DNA from 3 places in the Bradyrhizobium sp. S3.3.6 genome. Region 3 is predicted to be linked to each of the others. Evidence: predicted binding sites of a transcription regulator. Region 3 holds the regulator's gene; each other region holds the start of a gene.
The links. The regulator LexA, encoded in region 3, represses DNA repair genes until DNA is damaged. The targets are predictions, from matches to a motif close to TGTTCNNNNTGTGTTCNG.

Region 1: uvrA (excinuclease ABC subunit UvrA) is a predicted target of LexA. The motif match lies at 2,722-2,739, and genes of this name have one in related genera.
Region 2: ABID59_RS07725 (single-stranded DNA-binding protein) is a predicted target of LexA. The motif match lies at 924-941, and genes of this name have one in related genera.

What each region holds. Positions count from the first base shown of each region.
Region 1 is NZ_JBEPOT010000002.1:655,523-659,328, reverse strand. It holds gene uvrA (excinuclease ABC subunit UvrA) at 1-2,625, opposite strand, end outside; gene ABID59_RS07735 (outer membrane protein) at 2,894-3,583, opposite strand.
Region 2 is NZ_JBEPOT010000002.1:651,584-655,389, reverse strand. It holds gene ABID59_RS07730 (outer membrane protein) at 1-648, opposite strand, end outside; gene ABID59_RS07725 (single-stranded DNA-binding protein) at 1,083-1,580, shown strand; gene ABID59_RS07720 (DUF2306 domain-containing protein) at 1,613-2,071, shown strand; gene gyrA (DNA gyrase subunit A) at 2,181-3,806, shown strand, end outside.
Region 3 is NZ_JBEPOT010000002.1:770,144-773,949, forward strand. It holds gene ABID59_RS08310 (molybdopterin molybdotransferase MoeA) at 1-1,121, shown strand, start outside; gene lexA (transcriptional repressor LexA) at 1,298-1,999, shown strand; gene ABID59_RS08320 (hypothetical protein) at 2,178-2,432, shown strand; gene ABID59_RS08325 (hypothetical protein) at 2,626-3,057, shown strand; gene ABID59_RS08330 (ComEC/Rec2 family competence protein) at 3,068-3,806, opposite strand, start outside.

The DNA of each region.
Region 1 (3,806 bases), 110 kb from region 3:
GCGCTGGGCTTCGCCGCCGGACAGCGTGGTGGCCTGCTGGCCGACATGGATGTAGTCGAGGCCGACCCGGTGCAGGGTCTGGAAAGTCTCGCGCACGCGCGGCACCGCCTTGAAGAACTCGGCCGCCTCCTCGACGGTCATGTCGAGCACGTCGGCGATGCTCTTGCCCTTGAACAGGACCTCCAGCGTCTCGCGGTTGTAGCGTTTGCCCTTGCAGACGTCGCAGGTGACGTAGACGTCGGGCAGGAAGTGCATCTCGATCTTGATGACGCCGTCGCCCTGGCAGGCCTCGCAGCGGCCGCCCTTGACGTTGAAGGAGAAGCGGCCGGGCTCGTAGCCACGCGCCTTGGATTCGGGCAGGCCGGCGAACCACTCGCGGATCGGTGTGAAGGCGCCGGTATAGGTCGCCGGATTCGAGCGCGGGGTGCGGCCGATCGGCGACTGGTCGATGTCGATGATCTTGTCGATATGCTCGAGGCCCTCGATGCGATCATGCGGCGCGGCGCCTTCGCTGGCGTTGTTCAGCTTGCGCGCGATGGCCTTGTAGAGCGTGTCGATCAGCAGCGTCGACTTGCCGCCGCCGGAGACGCCGGTGACCGCGGTGAACAGGCCAAGCGGAATCTCGGCCGTGACGTTCTTCAGGTTATTGCCGCGCGCGTTCACCACCTTGATGGTGCGGCGATGGTTCGGCGGACGCCGCTCCGGCACCTCGACCTCGAGCTCGCCGGTGAGATATTTGCCGGTGAGTGATTTCGGGTTGCGCATGATCTCGGCGGGCGTGCCTTCGGCGATGATGTGGCCGCCATGCATGCCGGCGCCGGGGCCGATGTCGAGCACGTGGTCGGCGAGCAGGATCGCGTCCTCGTCATGCTCGACGACGATCACGGTGTTGCCGAGGTCGCGGAGCCGCTTGAGCGTGTCGAGCAGACGGGCGTTGTCGCGCTGGTGCAGGCCGATCGAGGGCTCGTCCAGCACGTAGAGCACGCCCGTCAGCCCCGAGCCGATCTGCGAGGCGAGGCGGATGCGCTGGCTCTCGCCGCCGGACAGCGTGCCGGAGGAGCGGGAGAGGGTGAGGTAGTTGAGGCCGACGTCGAGCAGGAAGGTGAGGCGCTCGCGGATCTCCTTGAGGATGCGGCCGGCGATCTCGTTCTGCTGCGCGTTCAGCGCCTCAGGCACGGTCTCGAACCAAGCGCCGGCGCCCTTGACCGACAGCTCCGAGATCTCGCCGATATGCTTGCCGCCGATCTTGACGCAAAGCGCCTCGGGCTTCAGCCGGAAACCGGTGCAGGCGCCGCAGGGCACGTCGTGGAAATATTTCGCGAGCTCCTCGCGGGCCCATTCGCTTTCGGTTTCCCGATAGCGGCGATTGATGTTGGTGATGACGCCTTCGAACGGCTTCTTGGTGTCGTAGGAGCGGACGCCATCCTCGTAGGAGAACTTGATCTCGTCCTCGCCGGAGCCATGGAGGATCGCGTCTTTCGTCTTCTTCGGCAGATCCTTCCACTTGGTGGTCAGCGTGAACTTGTAGTGCTTGCCCAGCGCGGTCAGCGTCTGCACGTAATAGGGTGACGACGATTTGGCCCAGGGCGCGATCGCGCCCTTGCCAATCGCGAGCTCCTTGTCGGGGATGACGAGGTCCTCGTCGACATGCTGCTCGACGCCGAGGCCGCCGCAGGCCGGGCACGCGCCGTAGGGATTGTTGAACGAGAACAGGCGCGGCTCGATCTCGGGAATGGTGAAGCCGGAGACCGGGCAGGCGAATTTCTCCGAGAACAGGATGCGCTCGGGCCCGCTCTTGTCGTGGATCTTTGCGGTCTTCTTCTTCTCTTTCTCTTCGGCAGGCGCGGCAGCAGTCGGTGTATCGGCATACTCGACCACGGCAAGGCCCTCGGCGAGCTTCAGCGCGGTCTCAAAACTCTCGGCGAGGCGCTGGCCGATGTCGGCGCGCACCACGATGCGGTCGACCACGACGTCGATGTCGTGCGGGAATTTCTTGTCGAGAACAGGCGCTTCCGCAAGCTCGTAGAAGGTGCCGTCGATCTTGACGCGCTGAAAGCCCTTCTTGAGCCATTCGGCGAGCTCCTTGCGGTACTCGCCCTTGCGGCCGCGCACCACCGGCGCGAGCAGATAGAGGCGGGTGCCTTCGGGCAGTGCCAGCACGCGGTCGACCATCTGCGAGACGGTCTGGCTCTCGATCGGAAGTCCGGTGGCCGGCGAATAGGGCACGCCGACGCGGGCCCAGAGCAGGCGCATGTAGTCGTAGATCTCGGTCACCGTGCCGACGGTCGAGCGCGGGTTCTTCGACGTCGTCTTCTGCTCGATCGAGATCGCTGGTGACAGGCCGTCGATCTGGTCGACGTCAGGCTTCTGCATCATCTCCAGGAACTGGCGGGCATAGGCCGAGAGCGACTCGACATAGCGGCGCTGGCCTTCCGCGTAGATGGTGTCGAAGGCGAGCGAGGACTTGCCGGAGCCGGAGAGGCCGGTGAACACCACAAGCTTGTCGCGGGGAATCTCGACGTCGATGTTCTTGAGGTTGTGCTCGCGCGCGCCACGGATCGTAATTGCGCGCAGACTCGAGCCCGCGGTCTGCTGTTGGCGCTTCGCCTTGATCACTTCATCCATCCGAGTTGCCCTCAAGGAATCCCAAAGGTGCGCGATCGCGCCGACCTAAAAGGCGCGCTTCGCCCGGAACCGGGATCGGCGCCGATGGGTATGCCGGCGAACGTAGGAAGAACGGAGACGGATTTCCAGTGGGACTTGCGAATCGTCAACGGATTGTTGGCGTGCTGGCGGGACTTGGCAGTAGGAGCTCGGCCAGAACGCCCCGCGAAAAACAAAAAGGCCGGCGCAAGGCCGGCCTTTCGTGACGATGTGACGTCGGTGGCGAAGATCAGTACTTCGCGACCACCGGGCCATTGAAGTGATAGTTCACGCCGACCTGCACGGTGTGGAAGTTGAGCGTGCCGGTGGGCAGGGTGCCCGAGAAGTAGCTCTCGCCGCCGAGGCTGCGATAGAGGTACTCGCCCTTGACCGACCACTGCGGCGCGAAGAAGGCTTCGACACCGGCGCCGACGGTCCAGCCGGAGTGCCACTTGCTGTCCGACGCGGTCAGGCCGAGTGCGGAGAGGGTGATCTTGTTGTCGATCCAGGCGTAGCCGCCCGTGCCGTAGAACAGGACGTTATTGACGGCGTAGCCGATGCGGCCGCGAACGGTGCCCATCGCGTCGGTCTTCGAGCTGGCGGTCGCGGTCACGACGCCGAAGCCGGGGACGAGGGTCGCGCCGGTCGCCGTAGCGCTGACGTCAGCCCAGGCGCCATCAGCCTCGATACCGAACACGACGTTGCCGGTCTGCCAGTTGTAGCCGGCGGTGCCGCCAACGAAGCCACCCTTCATCTTCGGGTCACCAGAGGCGGCTTCCCAAGCGCCGCCACCGACGATACCGAGGTAGAAGCCGGTCCAGTTGTAGACCGAGGCCACGGCGACCGGAGCCTTGGTGTAGGGCCGAGCCGCCAGATCGGCAGCCGAAGCGGCGCCAGTGAGGGCGAGCAGACAGGCCGAAGCCAACAAAATCTTCTTCATATTCAACAATCCCAGTCCCAGTTTCTGTTTTGGGCTTCCGTGCGTCGGAAGCAGCATCGGACGCTGTTGTCCAACTTGGGTCGGCTTACATCATTGAAGCCGCAAGTTGTGTCTCTCAAAAGTCACACCAGATGCAAAATGTAATTGCCGCTGACCTATAGTTCCCTCCGGGGGAACTCGCAGCAAAAAGGCCGGCGCGAGGCCGGCCTTCCATCTCCCAGTG
Region 2 (3,806 bases), 120 kb from region 3:
CGTCCGATTGCCCAGGAAGATGTGGTCGTACTCGACGCCCACCGACCAGTTCTGGGCGAAGCCGAACTCCAGGCCGGCGCCGACCGTGCCGCCCCAGCGGGTATCGCTGGTGGACGCGAGCAGAGCGCCAGCGCCGACGAAGCCGGGCGCGGTGTAGACGTTGAACTTGTCGGCGACCACGGCACCGCCGCCCTTCACGTAGAACAGCACATTGTTCCAGGCATAGCCGACCTGACCCGTGAACAGGCCGAAGGCGTCGATCTTCGAGCGGTTGCGCTGGTCCGGGAAGAGAACGCTGACATTGTCGCCGGAGAAGTCGGCCCAGTTGCCCTGGCCTTCGAGGCCGAACACCCAGTTGGCGGATTGCCAGCGATAGCCGACCTGGCCGCCGACCGTGCCGCCGGTGGCGTTGTGGCAACCTTCGCCGCCCACGAGCGCGCCGCCGCCGAAGACGACGCTGTCCCAGCATTTGTGGCTCGAGCCGCCACCGCCGTTGATGCCGATGTAGAAGCCGCTCCAGTCGTAGATGGCGGCGGCCACCGGCGGCGGCGCCTTGGTGTAGGGACGGGCCGCAAGATCCGCTGCACTCGCCGGTGCAGACAGGCCGAACGCAACGATACCAATTGTGCCAAACAGAATTTTCTTCATTGCAGTCTCCCCAGTGTCGTCCGCTTCAATAATCCCGAAGCGTTCAATCAGGCGCGACGCCCATAAGAACCAATTCCGAGGCAACCGTAGTGCAATCTGGAGGTCGAGTCCGTCGCCGGAATGCAACAGTCATGGGTCAATTGAAGCGCACCTAACTTGATGAATGTTAAGCGCTTTTCATGCTTTGACGGAACTCGGCAGGGTTCCAATTCATCGCACGATGAATAGCGGCCCCTGGGTAGCGGCGTGCGCGCGTGTTCGGGGTCAAATTCCGCAGGAACAAATCTGGAACAGATGCTCGGCTGATGCTATATGTGGGGATAACCAAGGGCGCGGCGGGTCGATCGGCGCTCGTAAGCGTATAGGGTCGGCCCAACAGGCGGCAGTGCGGGCGCGCCTTTTAAATTCAGCGGCATTCGGAGTGGAGAGCGGCGATGGCGGGAAGCGTCAACAAGGTCATTCTGGTCGGAAATCTCGGCAAGGATCCGGAAATCCGCCGCACCCAGGACGGGCGGCCGATCGCGAATTTGAGCATCGCCACCTCGGAGACCTGGCGCGACAAGAACAGCGGCGAGCGCAAGGAAAAGACCGAGTGGCATCGCGTCGTGATCTTCAATGAAGGGCTCTGCAAGGTCGCCGAGCAGTACCTGAAGAAAGGCGCCAAGGTTTACATCGAGGGCGCGCTCCAGACCCGCAAATGGACCGATCAGGCCGGCGTCGAGAAGTACTCCACCGAGGTCGTGCTGCAGGGTTTCAACTCGACGCTGACGATGCTGGACGGCCGCAGCGGTGGCGGGGGAGGTGGCAGCTTCGGCGACGAGCCGGGCGGCGATTTCGGCTCCTCCGGTCCCGTCAGCAGCGCACCGCGCCGCCCAGTTGCCGCCGGCGGCGGTGGTGGCCGCAACGACATGGACGACGATATCCCGTTCTGAGGCGTCCGGCTCCAAGCCGGAGGACGCGCCCCATGAGCCTCGCGCCATTGCTCGATGCCGCTCCGGCGATCCCGCTGCATGCCTTCGCGGCGATGGCGGCCTTCGTGCTCGGTCTGGTCCAGTTCGCCGCGCCCAAAGGCACACTGCCGCATCGGACATTCGGCTGGATCTGGGTGGCGCTGATGGCCGTGGTGGCCGCGTCCTCGTTCTGGATCCACCAGATCCGCATGGTCGGGCCGTTCGGCCCGATCCACCTGCTGTCGATCTTCACGCTGGTGATGCTGCCGCTCGCGGTGTGGCGGGCGCACACCCACCGCGTGACCGATCACCGCCGCATCATGATCCTGCTGTTTACCGGCGCGCTGGTCGTGGCTGGCCTGTTCACGCTGGTGCCCGGGCGCATCATGCACCAGGTGTTTTTCGGGGGCATAACTGGTGGTTCCAGGCGGCTCGTTCCGGCGCCACTGACGACGATGGCGAGAAGCGCGTAAGTCTCTGGAAAAACAAACGGAAAAACCGCTTCCCAAGGGCTCGCAAGAGTGGTTATCAGAGCCTCGATACGCTATATGATTCCCAGATAAAAACTCACCGGATTCTCCCTTGGCCGACGACGACAACAAGAAGCCCGGCGACGAGCCGGAGCGCTCGGATATTCGCCCCGTCTCCATCTTCGAGGAGATGAAGAAGTCGTATCTCGACTACGCCATGAGCGTGATCGTGGCGCGCGCGCTGCCCGATGCCCGCGACGGTTTGAAGCCGGTTCATCGCCGCATCCTGTACTCGATGCATGAGCAGGGCCACACGCCCGACAAGAAGTACGTCAAGTCCGCCCGCGTGGTCGGCGACGTCATCGGTAAGTATCACCCGCACGGCGACCAGTCGATCTATGACGCCATGGTTCGCATGGCGCAGGACTTCTCGATGCGCGTGCCGCTGATCGACGGCCAGGGCAATTTCGGTTCGGTCGACGGCGATCCCCCGGCGGCCTACCGTTATACCGAAGCACGGCTGACGAAGGCGGCGCTCGCTCTGCTGGCCGATATCGACAAGGATACAGTCGACTTCCAGCCGAACTACGACAACAACGAGACCGAGCCGTCGGTTCTTCCGGCCAAGTTCCCGAACCTTCTCGTCAACGGCGCCGGCGGCATCGCCGTCGGCATGGCGACCAACATCCCGCCGCATAATCTCGGCGAGGTCATCGACGCCTGCGTCGCGTTGATCGATAACCCCGCGCTGACCATCGACGAGCTCATCAACATCGTGCCGGGACCGGATTTCCCGACCGGCGGCATCATTCTCGGACGAGCGGGCATCCGCGCCGCCTATCACCTCGGCCGAGGCTCTATCGTCATGCGCGGCAAGGTCGCGATCGAGACCATCCGCAAGGAACGCGAGGCGCTCATCATCACCGAGATTCCCTACCAGGTGAACAAGGCGACGATGGTCGAGCGCATCGCCGAGCTGGTCAAGGAAAAGAAGATCGAGGGCATCGGCGACCTGCGCGATGAATCGGATCGCGACGGCTACCGCGTCGTCATCGAATTGAAGCGCGACGCCGTGCCGGACGTGGTGCTCAATCAGCTTTACAGATTCACGCCGCTGCAGACGAGCTTCGGCGTCAACATGGTGGCGCTCGACAGCGGCCGTCCGCGGATCATGCATCTGAAGGATCTGCTGGCCATCTTCGTCGACTTCCGTGAGCGGGTCGTCACGCGCCGCACCAAGTACCTGCTCGCCAAGGCGCGCGATCGCGCCCACATCCTGGTCGGCCTGGCGATCGCGGTCGCCAATATCGACGAGATGATCCGCGTCATCCGGACCTCGCCTGACCCGACCACCGCGCGCGACACCCTGATGTCGCGCGACTGGCCGGCCCGGGACGTCGAGGACATGCTGACGCTGATCGACGATCCGCGCCACCGCATCAGCGAGAACGGCACGATCCGGCTGTCGATGGAACAGGCGAGGGCCATTCTCGACCTGCGCCTTCAGCGTCTCACCGCGCTTGGCCGCGACGAAATCCGCGAGGAGCTCGACAAGCTCGCCGGCGAGATCGCCGACTATCTCGACATCCTGCGCTCGCGCGAGCGCGTGCTGGGGATCATCAAGACCGAGCTCGCCGAGGTGAAGGCGGAGTTCGCCACGCCGCGCCGCACCGTGATCATGGAGCAGGAAGGCGAGGTCGAGGACGAGGACCTGATCCAGCGCGAGGACATGGTCGTG
Region 3 (3,806 bases):
GGCACCGGGTGCTGGCGCGCGATCTCGCCGCACGGCGCACGCAGCCACCGCAGGCGATGTCGGCGATGGACGGCTATGCCGTCCGCGCGGCCGATGCAGCCAGGGTCGATGCGCAGCTCAATATCATCGGCGAGGTCGCTGCCGGCCGGCCGTTTGCAGGAACTGTCGGTGCCGGCGAAGCCGTCCGGATCTTCACCGGTGGCGTCGTTCCCGACGGCGCCGATGCGGTCGTGATCCAGGAGGACACCGTCGCCGACGGCAAGCGCATCGCGATCAAGGAAGCCGCCGTCGCCGGGCGGCACATCCGCCCGGCCGGCATCGACTTCCGCGAGGGTGACGTGCTCCTGCGCAAGGGCGCCCGGCTGACCGAGCGCGACCTCGCGCTTGCCGCCGGCATGAATCACCCGCAGTTGGCGGTCCGCCGCCGTCCGAAGGTCGCGATTCTCGCAACCGGCGACGAGCTGGTGATGCCGGGTACGACGCCCGGTCATGGCCAGATTGTCTATTCCAACGGCTATGCCCTGCATGCGCTCGCCCGCAGCGAGGGGGCCGACACCATCGACCTCGGGATTGCCGCCGACACGCTTGCCGCCACCACCGCCGGCATCCGCCGCGCCCGCGATTCCGGCGCCGACATCCTGATCACGACGGGCGGCGCCTCGGTCGGCGACCACGATCTGGTGCAGCAGGCGCTCCGCGACGAGGGCACCTCGATGGCGTTCTGGAAGATCGCGATGCGGCCGGGCAAGCCGATGATGAACGGGCAGCTCGGGGCGATGCGCGTAATCGGCCTGCCCGGCAATCCCGTGTCATCCTACGTTTGCGGCTTCCTGTTCATGGTGCCGCTGATTCGTGCGTTGTCGGGCCGTTCGATGGTTCATCACCGCCGCGAACGCGCCGTGCTCGGCCGCGACGTCGGCGCCAATGACCAGCGCGAGGACTATCTGCGCGCCCGCCTGGATGTGCGTGATGACGGCACGCTGATCGCCCTTCCCGTCAATCACCAGGACTCCTCGCTGCTTGCGAATCTCGCTGCGGCACAGGCACTTCTCGTGCGCGCACCGTTCGCACCGAGGGCCGAAGCGGGAGCGCCCTGCGAGGTGCTGCGACTGCCCGTCTGAGCGCATTGTTCGCATGCGTTCCGCGAACTTTGTCGCGTTCACGGTAAATTAAGCAGTTGCGGAACAAGTATCGAACATATAGTGTCCGTTCATGATTTGTTTCGAGCATGTAGCGGCTTATTGCTGACTTCAGCGTCTCGGAATCGAACGACATCAACCGGGGGATTTTGGTCGAGATGTTAACGCGCAAACAGTACGAGCTCCTGCGGTTCATCAGTGAACGTCTGAAGGAAAGCGGCGTGCCGCCCTCCTTCGACGAGATGAAGGACGCGCTCGATCTGCGCTCAAAATCAGGCATCCATCGCCTGATCACTGCGCTCGAGGAGCGCGGCTTCATCCGCCGCCTGCCCAACCGCGCCCGCGCCATCGAGGTGATCAAGCTGCCTGAGCTCCAGGCCGCCGCTGGCAGCCGCCGCGGCTTCACGCCGAGCGTCATCGAGGGCAATCTCGGCAAGGTGCGCCCGGCGTCGAGCCTGCCGGCCGACGAGGGTGAGCGTCCAGTCGCAGTGCCCGTGATGGGCCGGATCGCGGCCGGCACGCCGATCGAGGCTTTGCAAACCCGCAGCCACACCATCAGCGTCCCGCCCGACATGCTCGGCTCGGGCGAGCATTACGCGCTCGAAGTGCGCGGCGACTCCATGGTGGAGGCCGGCATTCTCGATGGCGACATGGCGCTGATCCAGCGCAACGAGAGCGCCGATACCGGCGACATCGTGGTCGCCCTGATCGACGACGAGGAAGCGACACTCAAGCGTTTCCGCCGTCGCGGCGCCTCGATCGCGCTCGAGCCGGCCAACGCGGCCTATGAGGTTCGCATCCTGCCGCCCAACCGGGTCAAGATCCAGGGCAAGCTGATCGGGCTGTACCGGAAGTACTGATCGCGTCGCTATCGGCGAGCGCAATCAACGATTGGAGCGGACGATTGTCCGCTCCGGCTGGGTAGTCTTTCTGGTTTTGCACAGATTATCCGGCCCCTTCTCCAGCGCTACATCCTCGGCACGCCGCAACGAAGCACGCATTGCTTCGCAGGGCCTTTGCCAGACCGAGGAGACCAACATGCGCAAGATCATTTTGAGCACCGTCACGATGACGCTGATCGCAGTATCAGCGTCGCAGGCCTTAGTGTCGCAAGCCTTGGGCTCGCAAGCCTTGGGGTCGCAAGCCTTGGGGTCGCAAGCCTTGGCTGCGCAGCCGCAGCACCACGCTCGCAAAGCACCGCGCGCAACGACCGAGCAATTCCGCAATGCCCGTAACGCCGTCGCGCAGCCGGCTTGGCAATATTCGGGCTGGTCAGCGCCAGCCGGCCGCTGAAGCAACGCGCTCACCGAATGCGCGGGAGCAGGCTTTGTTCCTCGTGCATTTGAAAAAGATAATGTGATCGCGCTCTGCTGATGCGAGCCGCAGATTTGCCCACAAACAAGCATAAGATGAGCTTCCACTCTGATAGGGGCCTGCGCCTCCGAGACAGAGGCGCGGGTGCTCTATCCTGATTGAGGAGCACCCGATGTGTGACTATAGCCTGCATGCCGTCGCGACGCGTCCCGCAGAAGTTGGCGAGACGATCGTCACGACAACGTTCCGCGGCACCTCGACGCGCGGCTTCGCCTCCGAAGCCGACATGTCCGTCGCGGTTTGCCTGCTGCCGGGAACGGAGCTCGCCTTCGCCGACAACGTCCGCTACGACAATCGCTGGATCTGGACGCGCACCATCAACTCGCGCGTCGGCAAGTTCGGCAAGGTCGATCCGCACATTCCCGACCGCCATCACGACGCGATCGAATTCCCCGACGGCAAATACGTGCTGGTGACGCAGCTGGTCGAAGGCCAGCGCGCAACCGTGCTGCAACTGCCCGTGACCCAGCCGCTCGGCGAGCGCGAGCACAAGCCGCAGGTCGCCGACAGCCGCTCCACGTCCCCGCGCCTGCCGATCGGCTAAGCCGTCGATCTCAGTCATCGGCCTGCAGGTCGGTGTCAGACGGCGTTGCGTCTTTGGAGCGCGGAGCTGCCGACCGCGGCATGAGGGTCTGTTCGAAATCTCCATCGCCGGCCGCCGCCGGCGACCAGGGGCGGTTTGCGCCCCTCGCCTTTACCGCCTGAATCGCAAAGCCGTCGCCACGCGGCGTCAGCGCCAGCGCGCCCTGACGCACGAGACGTGGCCGATCGACCACCATCGCACCACAATCCGGCGGCGCGGGCCTTGCCGTCACCACCAGTGCCGCGCGGCTGCAATCGTCTCCCAGCGCGTCAATGCGCAACGCCAGCGCAACGATGCGTCCGTCGGCAAGCGGCGTCACGCAGCCTGACTCGTCGCACGACACACCATCGGCAAGCGCGACGCTGCCGGGATCGCGAGAGTCGGCATCGGCCGCGAGCCACTCCTTGAGCAGAAAGCTGTCCTTGCTCGTCCTGATCAGGTGCAGCTGCCCGTCCCTGCCCCGCACGGCAACGCTCTGGCCGTCACCGGCGATAAGGATATCGGGTTGCCGGACCGACAGACCCCAGACGATTGCCGCCACGAGCACGAACGCGCCCGACCAGCGCAGCGGCGTGCGTAGCAGTCCCATCAGGACGAGGCCGAGGCTCGCCGCGATCAGCGGCGCAGTGCCGAAGGCACTGACGTGGCCGATCGCGCCGGGCAGCGCCGCGACCCATCGCGAGACCGCCACCATCCAGTCGATACCGATC